Regions from separate parts of the Janthinobacterium sp. 1_2014MBL_MicDiv genome, predicted to be linked through region 1. Evidence: predicted binding sites of a transcription regulator. Region 1 holds the regulator's gene; the other holds the start of a gene.
The links. Region 1 encodes FliA, which starts transcription of late flagellar genes. Its sites were predicted from a motif close to CTAAAGTTTNNNNNNNNNNNGCCGNTA; they were not measured.
Positions count from the first base shown of each region.

Region 2: a site for FliA is predicted at 5,218-5,244, ahead of YQ44_RS20500 (flagellar protein FliT). Genes of this name have one in related genera too.

Region 1 is NZ_CP011319.1:1,039,838-1,047,090, reverse strand. Features, by position in the region: gene YQ44_RS04575 (S-layer protein) at 1-1,508, opposite strand, end outside; gene motD (flagellar motor protein MotD) at 1,780-2,550, opposite strand; gene YQ44_RS04565 (flagellar motor protein) at 2,556-3,302, opposite strand; gene YQ44_RS04560 (RNA polymerase sigma factor FliA) at 3,284-4,015, opposite strand; gene YQ44_RS04555 (MinD/ParA family ATP-binding protein) at 4,061-4,924, opposite strand; gene flhF (flagellar biosynthesis protein FlhF) at 4,917-6,230, opposite strand; gene flhA (flagellar biosynthesis protein FlhA) at 6,491-7,253, opposite strand, start outside.
Region 2 is NZ_CP011319.1:4,747,032-4,754,284, forward strand. Features, by position in the region: gene YQ44_RS20480 (S9 family peptidase) at 1-1,804, shown strand, start outside; gene YQ44_RS20485 (CsbD family protein) at 1,878-2,063, opposite strand; gene YQ44_RS20490 (class I SAM-dependent methyltransferase) at 2,249-2,890, opposite strand; gene YQ44_RS20495 (M13 family metallopeptidase) at 2,960-5,044, opposite strand; gene YQ44_RS20500 (flagellar protein FliT) at 5,288-5,584, shown strand; gene YQ44_RS20505 (type IV pilus assembly protein FimV) at 6,048-7,175, opposite strand.

The DNA.
Region 1 (7,253 bases):
CGCTGGTCGGCCAGCGGTTCGCCAGCCTGCGTCAGGCCGGCAACATCGGTCCCCAGATTGGTGCCGCGCAGGCGGAAATACTGGTTCTTCGCCGCCGTGGCCTGGTAGCTCACGCTGTAGTAGCCGTCCGCCCCGAGTTTCCAGTCCGCGCTGGTGAAGCGCTTGAGCACGCGCGTGCTGGCATTGCTGGCAACGTCGTAGGCTGGCGTGCCCGCCACCGCCTTCGCGCCGACATCGCCGACGATCAGGTCGACATGGTCGACGACGGGCTTGACGTTGGCGGCCACGCCGCTGTCGACCGGCTTCTCGTAGTTGTTCCTGGCCGGGCTCTTGAAGCGGATGGTAAGCGTGACGGTGTCGCCGTTGCCGACCTTCAGCTCGCCGCCCATCTCCTTGCGGTCGTCCTTGCTGGCCAGGTTGAAGTCCAGCGCGTTGATCAAGTCGCCATAGGTGGAAAACATCTTGCCCGAGCGCAAGCCGGCCAGCAAGTCCTTCGCCTGCGGCGCCCCTTGCGCGCTGTTGAACACATAGTTCTTCGCATATTCGCCGGGGAAATAGCCGCTGCTGTTGCCGCCGACGATCTTGAAGTGCGTATCCGAGTCGGTCAGGTTCCAGATGCGGCGGCCCTCGCCCAGCAGCGCATCCCATGGCCCGCCCAGCTTGGCCACCACGTAGTCGACACCGCCATACACGCGCAGCAGCGCATTGTCGTCCGTGTAGGCGGCCGTATAGCCGCCGCGGTCCGGCTCCATCTGGTTGCCGACCATGCCTTCGATGGCGAACATGATGTTGGGGGCGGCATCGTTAAAGGCGCGCAAGTCGGCGATGCTGTAGCTGCCCTTGTTGCGCGACGGGTGGTTGATGACGGCGTAGCTGGTTTCCGGATAATTCTGCCTGAGCCAGTCGATCGCTTGCAGCGCGTCGGCAGCCGTCTTGTTGTAGCGCGCCTCGCCATATTTGCCTTTCCATGCGGCGACGTCGGCGGCGTCGAACATGCTGGCGTCGCGCGTGGTGAACAGGTATTCGAACTCCTTCATGCCCCGGGTGCTGGCACTGAGCTTGTCCTTGCCTTCGAACAGGCCGATGCCGATGTGATCGTGGGTCGGCATGTCCCACTCGAAGCCGGTAAAGACCAGCTTGTCGGCGTAGGCGCCGCCCGCCTGCAGCGCCTGGACGCGCGGGATTTCATGGCGTTCGGCAGCGATGGACATCGGAATGGGCGCCGGCAGCGGCGCGCCCAGCGCATCGCGCGTGGAAACGCGCAAATGGTTGGACAGCGCCATCCAGTCGAGTCCATACGTGGTAAAGGCCTTGGCCAGCACCTTGTCCAGCGTCTGGCTGACATCCGCATCGGCCGATTGCGTGGTGTGGGTGTGCAGGTCGCCGGCGATCCAGCGGCCGGCTGGCAGCGGTGGCACGCTGCCGTCCGGGCCGCCATCGCCGCCGCAGGCGGCGACGCTCAACAGGATGGCGATGGCCAAAGGAAGCAAGGTTCTGGAGTAAGACATGGGATTGACCTGGAAGCTGAAAAGAAGGGCGACAGCCTAGCAGTCCAGTATGACCAGCCCATGACACGCGCCAGGGCGCAAAGCCGCGCCGGCAGGAAGGCCAGGCTTAGCACACCTAACATAGAACACCTAACAACACCTGCTGCGCGTCGCGATTTGCGCCCGCCGATGCTCACTGCCTCGGCGGCCCCGTGCAAGGCACAGCTCCGCTTCTCGGGCCAACGGGGGCGCCGAGCCTCGCTGCCGCTCGCGACGGTTTTGTCAGGCCTTGTCAGTTGGCCGGCGGCGCCGTCGGTACTTCCGTCACCGTCTCGGGGATGCCCGAGAGGATGGTCACGGCGACGCGGCGGTTGCGCGCGCGCCCTTCCGGCGTGGCGTTCGGCGCCACGGGGATGTTGTCGGCGTGGCCGACGGCCGTCAGGCGCGTGGCTTGCACGCCGCTGGCGATGAACAGGCGCACCACGGCGCTGGCGCGCGCGGCCGACAGTTCCCAGTTCGAGGCGAAGTTCGAATTGCTGATCGGCTGCACATCGGTATGCCCTTCCACCTGCACGTCGTGCGTGTCGTCCTTGAGCAGCACGGCCACGGCGCGCAGGGCCTGGTCCGATTCCGGCGTCAGGCGCGCCGCGCCCGGGTCGAACAGCACGCTGGCGTTGATTTCCACGCTGACGCCGCGGCTCGTCTGCGTCACGCGCACCTTGCCTTCCTTGACCAGCGGCGCCAGGGTGGACGTCAGGTCCTGCGCCAGGCGCGTCATGTGCTCGCGCTCGCGGCGGATGGCTTCCGTGCGGCGCTTCAGGGCGGGATTCGGCAGCGGGATCGCCTGCGGCGCTTCCATGAGGATGGGCGGCGCGCCCTTGTCCAGGCTGAAGGCCTGGCCGATGGCGCTCTGGAAGACGCGGTACTTGCCTTCGTTGACTTGCGAAATCGCATACATGACGACGAAAAAGGCGAACAGCAGGGTGATGAAATCGGCGTACGAGATCAGCCAGCGGTCCTGGTTGTCCGGTTCCTCGTCATACTTCCTGCGCGCGCGCCGCATCATGGTCAGTGCTCGTGCAGGAGGCTGGCCACGCGCTCTTCGATGATGCGCGTATGGTCGCCCGTGGCGATGTCGTACAGCACGGCGGCCGTGATTTCATACTGCAGCACGCGGCGCGAAACGATGGCCTTGAGTTTATTTGCCACCGGCAGGAACAGCAGGTTGGCCAGGCCCACGCCATAGATGGTGGAGACGAACGCCACGGCGATTCCGCCGCCGAGCTTGCTGGGGTCGGTGAGGTTTTCCATCACGTGGATCAGGCCCAGCACGGCGCCCAGGATGCCGATCGTGGGCGAATAGCCGGCGGCAGATTCCCACACCTTGACGGCCTGGCGCTCGGCCATCTCGTAGGCGGAGATTTCCACGTCGAGCAGCTGGCGCAGCTTGTCGGGCGCGATGCCGTCGACGATCATGCGCAAACCCTTGGCGTTGAAGCGGTCGGCCGTGTTTTCCATCAGGCGCTCGAGGGCCAGCGGGCCGTCGCGGCGCGCCGTCAGGCTCCACTGCCCGATGTCGCGCGCCAGCGCGGCGCGCGTGTCCGAAGGCGGCAGGAACACCCAGCGCAGCATTTCCAGGCCGCGCACGAAGGTGCGCAAGCGCGTTTGCAGCAGCACGGCGCCGAAGGTGCCGATGACAACGATGGCGAAGGCGGCCGGCTGCAGCAGGGAGGCCATCTTGCCGCCCTCCAGTGCCTGGCCGACCAGGAGGCCCGCCAGCGCCAGCGCCAGCCCGATTACGCTGGACCAGTCCACGCCTGCTCCCTCAAGGTTGCGCGCAGGCGCGCGACGGCCTGGGTATGCAGCTGCGAGACGCGCGATTCCGATACGCCCATCACCGCGCCGATCTCCTTCAGGTTCAGTTCTTCTTCGTAGTACAGGCCCATGAGTATTTTCTCGCGTGGCGGCAGCGCGTCGATGGCATCGATCACGGATTGCCGGAAATCGGTATCGAGCAGGGACCGCAAGGGGTCGCTGTCCTCGTCCACGCAATGGCGGTCGAGGAAGCTGTCATTGCCGTCCGGGTCATGAAAATCTTCGTAGTACACCAGCTGGTGGCCGCCGCCGTCGCCCAGCATTTCCTGGTAGTCGGCCAGCGACATTTTCAGCAGTTTCGCCACTTCCGACTCCGTCGGCGGGTGGCCCAAGCGCTGCTGCAAAATGCTCATCGCCTCTTCGATCTTGCGCATGTTCTGGCGCATGCTGCGCGGCAGCCAGTCGCTGGTGCGCAGCTCGTCGAGCATGGCGCCGCGGATGCGCAGCACGGCATACGTCTCGAACTGCGCGCCATGCGTTTCCTCATAGCGGCTGATGGCGTCCAGCAGGCCGATCATGCCGGCCTGGATCAGGTCATCGACCTCGACCGAAGGCGGCAATTTCGCCTTCATATGGTGCGCCAGACGCTTCACCAGCGGGATATGCTCCGTCAGCAAATAGTCCTTGTTCGATTTCCCTTTGACCGTGTACATAGGCTGCTTATTGTTTTATCGTCTTATCTGGTGCTACGGTTGGATTCAGGCGCTGAAATGGTGTGCGCTCCCCGTCTGGTACAAGGTGGTGCCCAGCACCGGCGCCGCCGAACGGACCAGGCGCTCGGCCAGTCCGCGAAACGCCACCGAAGCTCCCGCCAGCGGAAACGCGTCGACCACGCTGCGGCCCAGGCGCGCGGCGCGGTGCAGGTATTCATCGGCCGGCACCGACCCCATCGACGTCAGTTTCACGGCCAGGTAGCGGCTCGCCGCCTGCGCCATATTATCGTATACCACTTTTGCCTCGGATTCGGAAGCGCCGGTGACAAGAATGCCGAACGGACGCCGTCCCAGCTCCTGGTTCAGTCGCTTGATCAGGCAATAGGCCGCCTTGATCGAATTGGCGCTGTTCGACACCTGCACCACGATGTCGGACGAGGCCATCAGCGGCACGGGGAAGCATGCGCCCTCCTCGGCCACCACGCCGTCGACCAGCACGATGCCGCTCTGGCGCGCCATCACTTCGAAGGTCTTGCCCAGGCGGCGCGTGTCTTCGTCGCCCGCATAGTCGCTGCTGTCCATCAGGTGGTTGCGCGCGCCCAGGTGGGCCACGCCGAAGCCCTGCGGCACCTGGTGGATCACCTGGTTCAGGCCGCACTGCTGGCGCGCCACGTCGAGCAGGCTGGCGCCGTGCGCCAGTCCCAGGCGCGAAGCGACGCCGTCGCTGCCGCCGCTGGCGTCGACCAGCAGCACTTCATTGCCGCCATACGCGAGCGAAGCGCCCAGGTTGACCAGCATGGCGCCCTTGTCGTCCTGCGGCGTGGCCGACAGGAACGTCATGACGCGCGGCTGCGGGCCGGCCAGCATGCGGCGCAGGCCTTCGGCCTGGTCGAAATCGAAATTAGCCAAGGTGCACCCCGCGCGCTTCATTGTTGCGGGCGGCGGCCTGCGCCATCAGCAGCGGCAGTTCGGCATCGGAAAACTGCGTCGCCGCCGTATCGCGCTTGAGCTTGAAGGCGCGGTCGATCAGGTAGGCGCGGTCGGCCAGGTGCAGGTCTTCCGGCACGCGCTGGCCGTTCGACACATAAAACAGGTTCAGCTTCTGGCGGATCACCACGTCGAGTACATTGCCGATCGACGCCGCTTCATCGAGCTTGGTCATGATGCAGCCGGCCAGGCCGCTGCCCTGGTAGGCGCGCACCACTTCATTGAGCGTTTCCTGCGTTGCCGTCGAATTCAGGCACAGCAGGCGCTTGACGTCGGCACCGGCGCCCGACAGCATGGCCACCTGCTCCGTCACCATCTGGTCGCGCTGGCTCACGCCCACCGTGTCGATCAGCACCGTGTGCTTGTTCTTCAATTCCTTCAGGGCGATGCGCAAGTCGGCCTCGTCCTTCACCGAGTGCACCATCACGCCGAGGATCTTGCCGTAGATGCGCAGCTGTTCGTGCGCGCCGATACGGTAGGCGTCCGTGGTGATCAGGGCCAGCTTTTCCGGGCCGTGGCGCATCACGCAGCGCGCCGCCAGCTTGGCCGTGCTGGTGGTCTTGCCGACGCCGGTCGGGCCCACCAGCGCGAATACGCCGCCCTGCTCGAGCATGGCGTCTTCATTGGCGACAGTATTCAGGTTACGGCTGAGCACGGTCTTGATCCAGCGCATGCTTTGCGCGCCGTCCAGGCCGGCGGGCAGCTTGTCGATCAGGTAGCGCGCCAGGCTGGCCGAGAAGCCGGCCGCCAGCATTTCGCGCAGCACGACGGCTTTTTGCGGCTCGCGCTGCTGCGTCGAACCCCACGAGATTTCCGCCAGCTGGGTTTCCATCATGCCGCGCATGGCGCGGATTTCATTCATCATGCCGCTCATCTCGGCGGCGGCGTTTTCTTTGACGTGCGCCAGCGCGCTGGCCATCATCTGCTGCATGCGGGCCATGTCCACTGGCTCGGACGATGCCTGGCGCGGCGCGGCCGGGCGCTGGGCCGGGGCGGCCGCGCGCTGCGGCGTGGCGAACTGGGTCTGCAACTGGGGACGCGGCTGGGCCATTTCCGAGGCGGCCGGCGGCGATGCCAGCGAGGCGGCATCGTCATTGGCCAGCGCGAGGATTTCCACCACGCCATCGGCCTGGCGGTTCGACAGGATCACGGCATCGGGGCCGAGCGCTTCGCGCACCTTGCGCAGCGCATCGCGCGACGAGGCGCCCGTAAATTTCTTCACATTCATGGCCGGCCTCCCGAGGCGGGGGTGGCGCAGTACTGGCTGAACGGTGTGACCATCATCGACTCCTGTTGCTTGAGTGCTGTCTTCCACATGGACACAGATCACTCGGACAGTTTCCATTATTAGCGATGCACTGGGGAAATGATCGAAGGAACAGGACGGGAAAGTACCCGTTATTCAGTTTGCCGTGAGGAAATTGAGGTGCGGCAAGTAAAAAACGGGGCCGTTCGCGCCGGAACGGCCCCGCCTTGCTTATCAGGCAACTACTGCGCGCCCACCAGGCTGGTGACGCGGATGGTCTTGGTTTCCGGCACTTCCGCATGCGACAGCACCTTCAGCTGCGGCAGGGCGCGGCGCAGGAAGCGCGACAGCAGCGCGCGCAGCGGCGCCGGCACCAGCAGCACGGGCGTCAGGCCCAGCGCTTCCTGCTGCTGCGCGGCCAGGCCCGCCTGGTGGGCGATGGTGTCGGCCAGGCCAGGCTCGATGCCCGCGCCATCGCCGCCATTGCCCATCGCCTGCATCAGCAGGCGCTCGAGGCGGCTGTCGAGCGTCATCACGGACAGTTCGGCCGCGCCGGGGAACAGTTGCTGCACGATGGCGCGGCCCAGGGCCACGCGCACCAGCGCCGTCAGGTCGTTCGGATCCTGCGTGTGCACCGTGTGCTCGGCCAGGGTTTCGATGATGGTGCGCATGTCGCGGATGTGCACGCCTTCCATCAGCAGGTTCTGCAGCACTTTTTGCAGCGTCGACAGCGACAGCATCTTCGGCACCAGGTCCTCCACCAGGCGCGGCGCATCCTTGCCCAGGTGGTCGAGCAGCGCCTGCACTTCCGCGCGGCCCAGCAATTCGGAAGCGTGCGAGGTGATCAGGTGGTTCAGGTGCGTGGCCACCACGGTGCCCGCATCGACCACCGTGTAGCCCATCGACTGCGCCTGGTCGCGCAGGCTGGCCTCGATCCACGTGGCCGGCAAGCCGAAGGCCGGGTCCGTCGTGGACAGGCCGGGCAAGGTGCCGCTGGCCATGCCG
Region 2 (7,253 bases), 2.7 Mb from region 1:
CGAGAAAGCGCGCCTGGTCGCCAAGGGCAATGTGCTCGACCCGAAAATCTCGCCGAAAGGCCGCTATGTGTCGTTCGTGCGCGACCAGAACATCTATGTCATCGACCTGAAGTCCGGCAAGGAACGCCAGCTGACGACCGACGGCAAGGGCACGATCCGCAACGGCGAAGCCGAATTCGTGGCGCAGGAAGAAATGGGCCAGCGCACCGGCTACTACTGGGCCCCCGACGATTCCGCCATCGCCTACAAACGCTATGACGAAGCGCCCGTGCCCGTGGTGCGCCGCTTCGAAATCTTCGCCGACCGCACCGACGTCGTGGAGCAGCGCTACCCTGCCGCCGGCGACCCGAACGTGCTGGTGCAGCTGCTGATCGTCTCGCCGGAAACGGGCGTGCAGCGCCAGGTGAATCTGGGCACGAACCCGGACATCTACCTGGTGCGCGCCGACTGGAGCGCGGACAGCAAGTCGCTCGTGTTCCAGCGCCAGTCGCGCGACCAGAAGACGCTGGACCTGGTCGCCGTCGACGCGGCCACCCTGGCGCAGCGCACGCTGCTGACGGAAACGGCGAAGACCTGGGTCAGCATCCATGACGACCTGCACTTCCTGGACAACGGCAAATTCCTGTGGTCGTCCGAGCGCACGGGCCGCAATCACCTGTACCTGTACGACATGAGCGGCAAGCTGCTGCACCCGGTGACCTCGGGCGAATGGGGCATCGACAGCGTGCTGGCCGTGAATGAAAAAACCGGCAAAGTCTATGTGTCGTCGAACCGCGACGCGGTGATCGACAAGCAGACCTACGCGCTGGCCCTGGACGGCAGCACGGCCGACAAGCCGCAGCGCGTGACGAAAGCCGACGGCTGGCACGACACGAAGTTCTCGCACAATGGCGAAGTCTTCGTCGACACCTATTCCGACCCGGCCACGCCGCCGCAGGTGAGCATCCGCCGCCCGGACGGCGCCATGGTGGGCTGGCTGGAGGAGAACGCGCTCAACGCCAGCCACCCGTACGCGAAATACAAGGCCGACCACCTGCCGACCGAATACGGCACCCTGAAAGCCAACGACGGCCAGACCCTGTACTACTCGCTGCTCAAGCCATCGAACTTCGACGCCACGAAACGCTACCCGGTCTTCCTGTCGACGTATGGCGGCCCGCACTCGCAGCACGTGGCGCGCCGCTGGGGCAACAACTTCGACCAGTACATGGCGCAGCAGGGCTTTGTCGTCTTCCGTCTCGATAACCGCGGCTCGTCGCGTCGCGAACGCGCGTTCACGGACGCCATTTATCACAACCTGGGCGAAGCGGAAGTGGCGGACCAGCTGGTGGGCATCGACTGGCTGGGCAAGCAAAGCTTCGTCGACCCGAAACGCATCGGCGTGTTCGGCTGGAGCTATGGCGGTTTCATGACCCTGCGCCTGCTGTCGGCCGCCTCCGACAAGATCGCCATGGGCGTCTCGGTGGCGCCCGTCACCGACTGGGCCCTGTATGACACCCACTACACGGAACAATTCCTCGGCATGCCGAAGGAAAACGTGGATGGCTACAAGAAGAGCACCGTGTTTGCCCACCTCGATGGCCTGAAGTCGCCGCTGCTGCTGGTGCACGGCATGGCCGACGACAATGTGCTGTTCTCGAACAGCACGCGCCTGATCGACGCGCTGGTGAACCGCGGCGTGCAGTTCGACCTGATGACGTATCCGGGCGCCAAGCACGGCATCTCGTCGCGCGCCGGCCAGCGCCACGTGTACAAGAAGATCGAAACCTTCTTCAAGCAAAACCTGGCCAATCCGGCGCAATAGGTTTCAGCCGCAGCAAATAAAAACCGCCGCCTGTCTCGCGACAGGCGGCGGTTTTTTTATGCCGGAGCAAAAGTTATGGCTTGCGCGTGACGGTTTCCACCGCCTCTTTCACATCGCCCACCTTCTTCTGCACTTTGCCTTCGACCTGGTTTGCCAGGCCCTTGGCTTGCTGTTCTTCGCTGCCGACGACCTTGCCAGCGGCTTCCTGGATTTTACCGCCGACTTCCTTCAGTTTACCTTCGACTTGATCTTTGTTCATGATGGATCCTCACTGTAGTTGGTACCTCTGTGGTCCGGCGCCCGAGGCGCCGGTACTGCGGCTCACACGCTGCTGGAAGCGGCTTGCGCTGCTTGCTGCGTGTCGATGTGTCCATACTACCCTCGAGGTTGCAAAAACTATGTACGGTTCCTAACACATGCCCAAAATCAGTCAATTGAGCGAAATCAGCCCGCTTTGCGCCACACGGTGGCCAGCCACGGCTGCTGCGCGCGCGGCAAGCCCGGCGGACGGTAGTACTGCTCGACCAGGCTGAAACCGGCCGCCTGCACATACGCTGCCCACGCCTCTTCGTCATGGTAGCTGCCGTAGCGGGCGCCGTTCCAGCCTTCCTGGTTTTGCCCGCGCGGATTCGAGCTGAACAGCACGCCCCCCGGTTTCAGGCATGCATGCAGGGCGCGCAGCACGCCAGGCAAGGCGGCGCTGGGCACGTGGAACAGCACGGCATTGGCGAACACGCCGTCGAAGTGCGCGGCCGGCAGGTCGAGGTCGACGAAATCCTGCTGCCACACGGTGCAGCCGCTGTAGGCGCGCGCCATCTCGACGAAGCGGGGGCAGCCATCGACGCCCGTGGCATGGTGACCCAGGGCCGTGAACGCCTTCAGGTCGCGGCCAGGGCCGCAGCCGAGGTCGAGAATCGCCAGGGGCGCGGGCTGGCCGATGGCGTCCAGCAGCGCATGGATGTTCTGGCTGACGTCGTGGTCGCGCGTGCCTTCGAAAAACTGCTCGGCGCTGGCATCGTAATGGGCCAGGGTACGGCCGGTGATGGCGTGGATAGGGTCTTGCTGCTCTTGCGGGGTCGGCTTCATGGCGCTCCTGTCATCGATGGGCGCATTTTACGCTGCCGGCCGCTTCGCCGGCCGGCAGCACCAGCCCACTTACCAGACGCGCACGCGCTGCTCGGGCGCCAGGTACAGCTGCTGCCCCGGCTGCACGTCGAAGACCGGATACCAGGCGTCGAGGTTGCGCACGGTGGCGGCGCGGTATTGCGCCGGCGCGTGGCCATCGGTGAGGATTTGCTGGCGCGCCGCCGCCTCGCGCGCCTTGCTGCGCCAGCTGACGCCATAGCCCGTGAAGAACGCCCGTTCCGCTCCCGGCTGCGCCGCCTTGCCCTGCTGCGACAGGGTGAACGCGTCATAGGCGGCCGCCACGCCGGCCAGGTCGGCCAGGTTTTCGCTGAGGGTCAGCTGGCCATTCACGGCCAGGTCGGGAAATGGCCGGTAAGCCGAGAACTGCGCCGCCAGCTGTCCGGCAGCCGTCTTGAAATGCGCGAGGTCGGCCGGCGTCCACCAGTCGCGCAACTTGCCCTGGGCATCGAACTGCGCGCCCTGGTCGTCGAAGCTGTGGCTGATCTCGTGGCCGATGGTGGCGCCGATGCCGCCGTAGTTGGCCGCATCGGATGCCTGCGGATCGAAGAACGGCGGCTGCAGGATGGCGGCCGGGAAGTTCAGCGCATTTTGCAGCGGCAGGTTGACGGCGTTGACCAGCTGCGCCGGCATGGCCCAGGCCTTGCGGTCGACGGGCTGGCCCAGCTTGGCCAATTGCTGCTGGTAATGGAACTGTTCCGCGCGCTGCGCATTGCCCAGCGCATCGCCGCGCACGACGCGCAAGCCCGCATAGCTGGCCCAGCGCTCCGGGTAGCCGACGCCCACATACAGGGTCTTGAGCTTTTCCTGCGCCTGCGCCCTGGTTTCCGGCGCCATCCAGTCCAGCTTGTCGATGCGGCGCGAGAAGGCGGCGACGATATTGGCCACCATGTCCTGCACGCGCGCCTTCGATTCGGGCGGGAAATAGCGCTCCACGTACAGCTTGCCGACGGCGTCGCTGAGGGCGCCGTTCGTCGCGGCCAGCGCGCGCTTGCTGCGCGGCGACTGCTGCGGCGTGCCGCTCAGCGCACTGCCATAAAAGGCGAAACGCTGGTCGGCGGCGGCCTTGGGCAAGGTCGCGCCAAAGTGGTTGATCGCGTGGAAGGCAAGGAAATCCTTCCAGGTGGCCAGCGGCACGCTCGCCACCAGCGCGGCGCTGCCCGTCATGGCCGACGGATGCCAGACGATGAAGTCCTTCTGCGCCCCCAGGCCGGCCGCCTGGAAGAAGGCTTTCCAGTCCAGTCCCGGCGCCTTGCTGGCGAAATCCCCGGCGCGCCAGGCATTGTTGCCCTTGGCAACGTCGGCCGACTCTTCGCGGCTGGCGTGACTCGCGGCAATTTGTTGTTCCAACGCAAACACGCGCGCCGCGCGACCCTGCGCATCGCCGTAGCCTGCCAGTTGCAGCATGGCGGCGATATGCGCCTGGTAGCTGCCGCGCAAGCCCTGCATGCGCGCGCTGTCGGTCGCATAATAGGCGCGGTCGGGCATGCCCAGGCCCCCTTGCAGCAGGTAAGCCACGTTGCGCGTCGGGTCGTTCAAGTCTTGTGCCACCCACAGGCCGAACAGGTTTTCCGTATAAAAATTGGTGGAATTGAGCGGGTCGACATCGGCGCGCAAGCTCTCGCCCAGCGCCCGCGCCAGGCCCGCCTGGTCGCGCACGGCGTCGATCTTTTTCAGCAGCGGCTTGAGCGGCGCCCAGCCTTTCGCCTCGATGGCGGCCTCGTCCATATAGGAGCGGTAGAAATCGCTGACCTGGCGCGCTTCCGCGCTGCCGCCCTGGCCTGCCTGCAAGCCTTCGACGAGGGCGATGATGCGCTGGTTGGTTTCATCGGCGAGGATGGCGAACGAGCCCCAGCTGGCGCGGTCGTCCGGAATGGCCGTGGCGCGCATCCAGTCGCCATTGACGTAGTCATAAAAGTCGTCGCCGGGCAAGACGGCCGTGGGCGCCGCCTTCGCGGTGGCAGGACTGGCGGCCGCCTCCTGTCCATGCGCGTGGACGGCGCCGCCAGCCAGGGCGATGCCGGACAGGGCCAGCGCCATGGCGCGCTTGCGCCAGGAACCGGGAAAAGAGGGAACGGCAGCAGTGACAACGCGCATGGTGATCCTTTCAGGCAAAGTGACGACAGTAGTGTGCAAAATCATAACGCGTTTCGACGCGCCAGAACACCCTGCCCTGTCACCGCGACGCCAGCAGGCATGCGGCCTGGCGGGCGATGGCGGCCTCCCCCTGCCCTCTTTGGAAATTATTTTCACTTTTTTTCAAAAAAACCCTCAAGTTCCCGTTCAGGCCGCCGTTAATCTAGACAAGCGGTAATCCATTCACTAGTTACGGGTGTGCTCATGACCTCCAACGACGTTCTCTCGATGTATGAAAATATTGCAGGACTGACCAATCAAATGGTCGTGGCCGCACGTTCGAGCGACTGGGATGGCTTGAATACCCTGGAAAACCAGTGCGCCAGCGCAGCCAGCACGGCCATGACGGGCAGCGTGCCTGCCCTCGCCGGCACTTCGCGCATGCGCAAGATCGACTTGCTGAAGCAAATCCTGGCCAACGACCGCGAAATCCGCACCATCACGGAACCATGGATGACGCAGCTGGCCAGCGTGATGCCGGCATCGCGCGCGCACATGTAAGGCAGGAGCGACATCCCGATATCGAAAAAGCACCTGCGGGTGCTTTTTTTACGTCCGTACGCATGGGTGACATGGTCACTGGCGCGCCGCGCTACTGTCGCGGCCGCGCCAAGTCGGGGGAAATACAGGGGAGGGGAATATGGAAGGCGAACCCCAGGTATCTCCTGGCGTCGCCTCGCTGCCGGTTGCATCCGGCGTCCGCGAGCACATCGTTGGCATCGCAGACCGCTTCCAGGCCCAGGCGTTTATGCAACGCTACACCTGTTTGTCGCGCCACACTATCGTTGGTGGCTGCGCCAGGCTGGGACTGTTTTGTCGTAGAGCAAGTCCACTGAATTAATTATATCGCCATCTTTGAAAAATAAGCAACGCGATTGGCATGCGTTTGCATGTCTTTTTTAAATATCTTTTTTTATATCAAGTCTGAGCGCGCCATTCGGGGCAATCCGGCGTCGCTCCGTTCCTAGCGGGAAAATGGTTCCGGCTCCGGCTCGGCCGCCTGCGCCTCATCCGCGGCCTCCGTCAGGACGGGCACGTCCTTCTTGCGGCCGAATGGCTTGCGCAGCAAGACCCAGTACTTCGAAGGCGTCCCCGGCCCCGCCGCTTGCTTGCGCTTGCGCACGACATACACGATGACGGCCGTCAGCAGCAGGAATGCCAGCGTCCCCAGGCCCAGCCACAGCAAGCCATGGCCGCCCGCCTGCTTCTCGGCCACGGGCGCCGCCAGCGGTTTGGGCTTGGCATGCGCAACAACAGGCGCAGCGGGAGCGGCGGCCGCTACGGCGGCACCAGGCTGGGCCAGCGCCTGCTGCAGCGCGCCGATCTTGCCCTCCAGCTCGCCCAGCCTGGCATTGAGGGCCGTATTCTTCTCGTCCAGCGCCACGCACGCTTCGGCCTGCCCCGCATCGGCCTGCGGCGCGCAGGCGGCCACGGGCGCGACAGGACGGCGCAACGGCCGCCGCCGCACGGCAGCGGCGGCGCGCACGGCCGGCGCCTCCACCGCTTTCCTCGGTGCGGCGGGCGGCGCAACGAAGACCGTGGCGGGACGCAGCATGCCTTCGGCACGCGCGCGCGCCGCCAGCGCGGCGGCATCGGGCGGCGTGCCCGGCATGGCACGCGGCAGCGGCATGGGCGCCGCCGGCATGGCTTCCGGCGGCGCAGCCACCCTGGCCGGCGCGCTGGCGACGGGCGGCGACGGCGTCAGCCACAGCGTTGCCAGGCGCACGATGGCGCCGCCGCCATTGCCCAGCAACAGATACAGGTGCAGATGGCCGGACTGGATCGCCTTCGCTGTAGTGACGCGCACATAGCGGCGCCCGCCCCGCTCGAAGGGATTGATGGTCAAACCCTGCAGGGCCGGGTCCATGCCGATGCCGCCGCCCCGGTACACATCGGGCGAGGCCAGGCGCACGGCCACGCCCTGCGCTTCGTCGGGCGCCAGGGCCGTCAGTTCGATCTCGGCCAGCAGCGGCTGGCCCACGTGCGACAGCACCGCCATCTCGCCCAGTTCCGCCGCCATGACAGGCGGCAAGACCAGGCTGGCGGCGGCGCATGCGATCAGGGACCAACGGGGAAAGATGCTGCTTTGCATGGACTGATCGCTTTGATAACAAGATAAATAAACGGAACTCGCCCATCTTTAACGGCAGGAAATCGCAAAAATATAGAC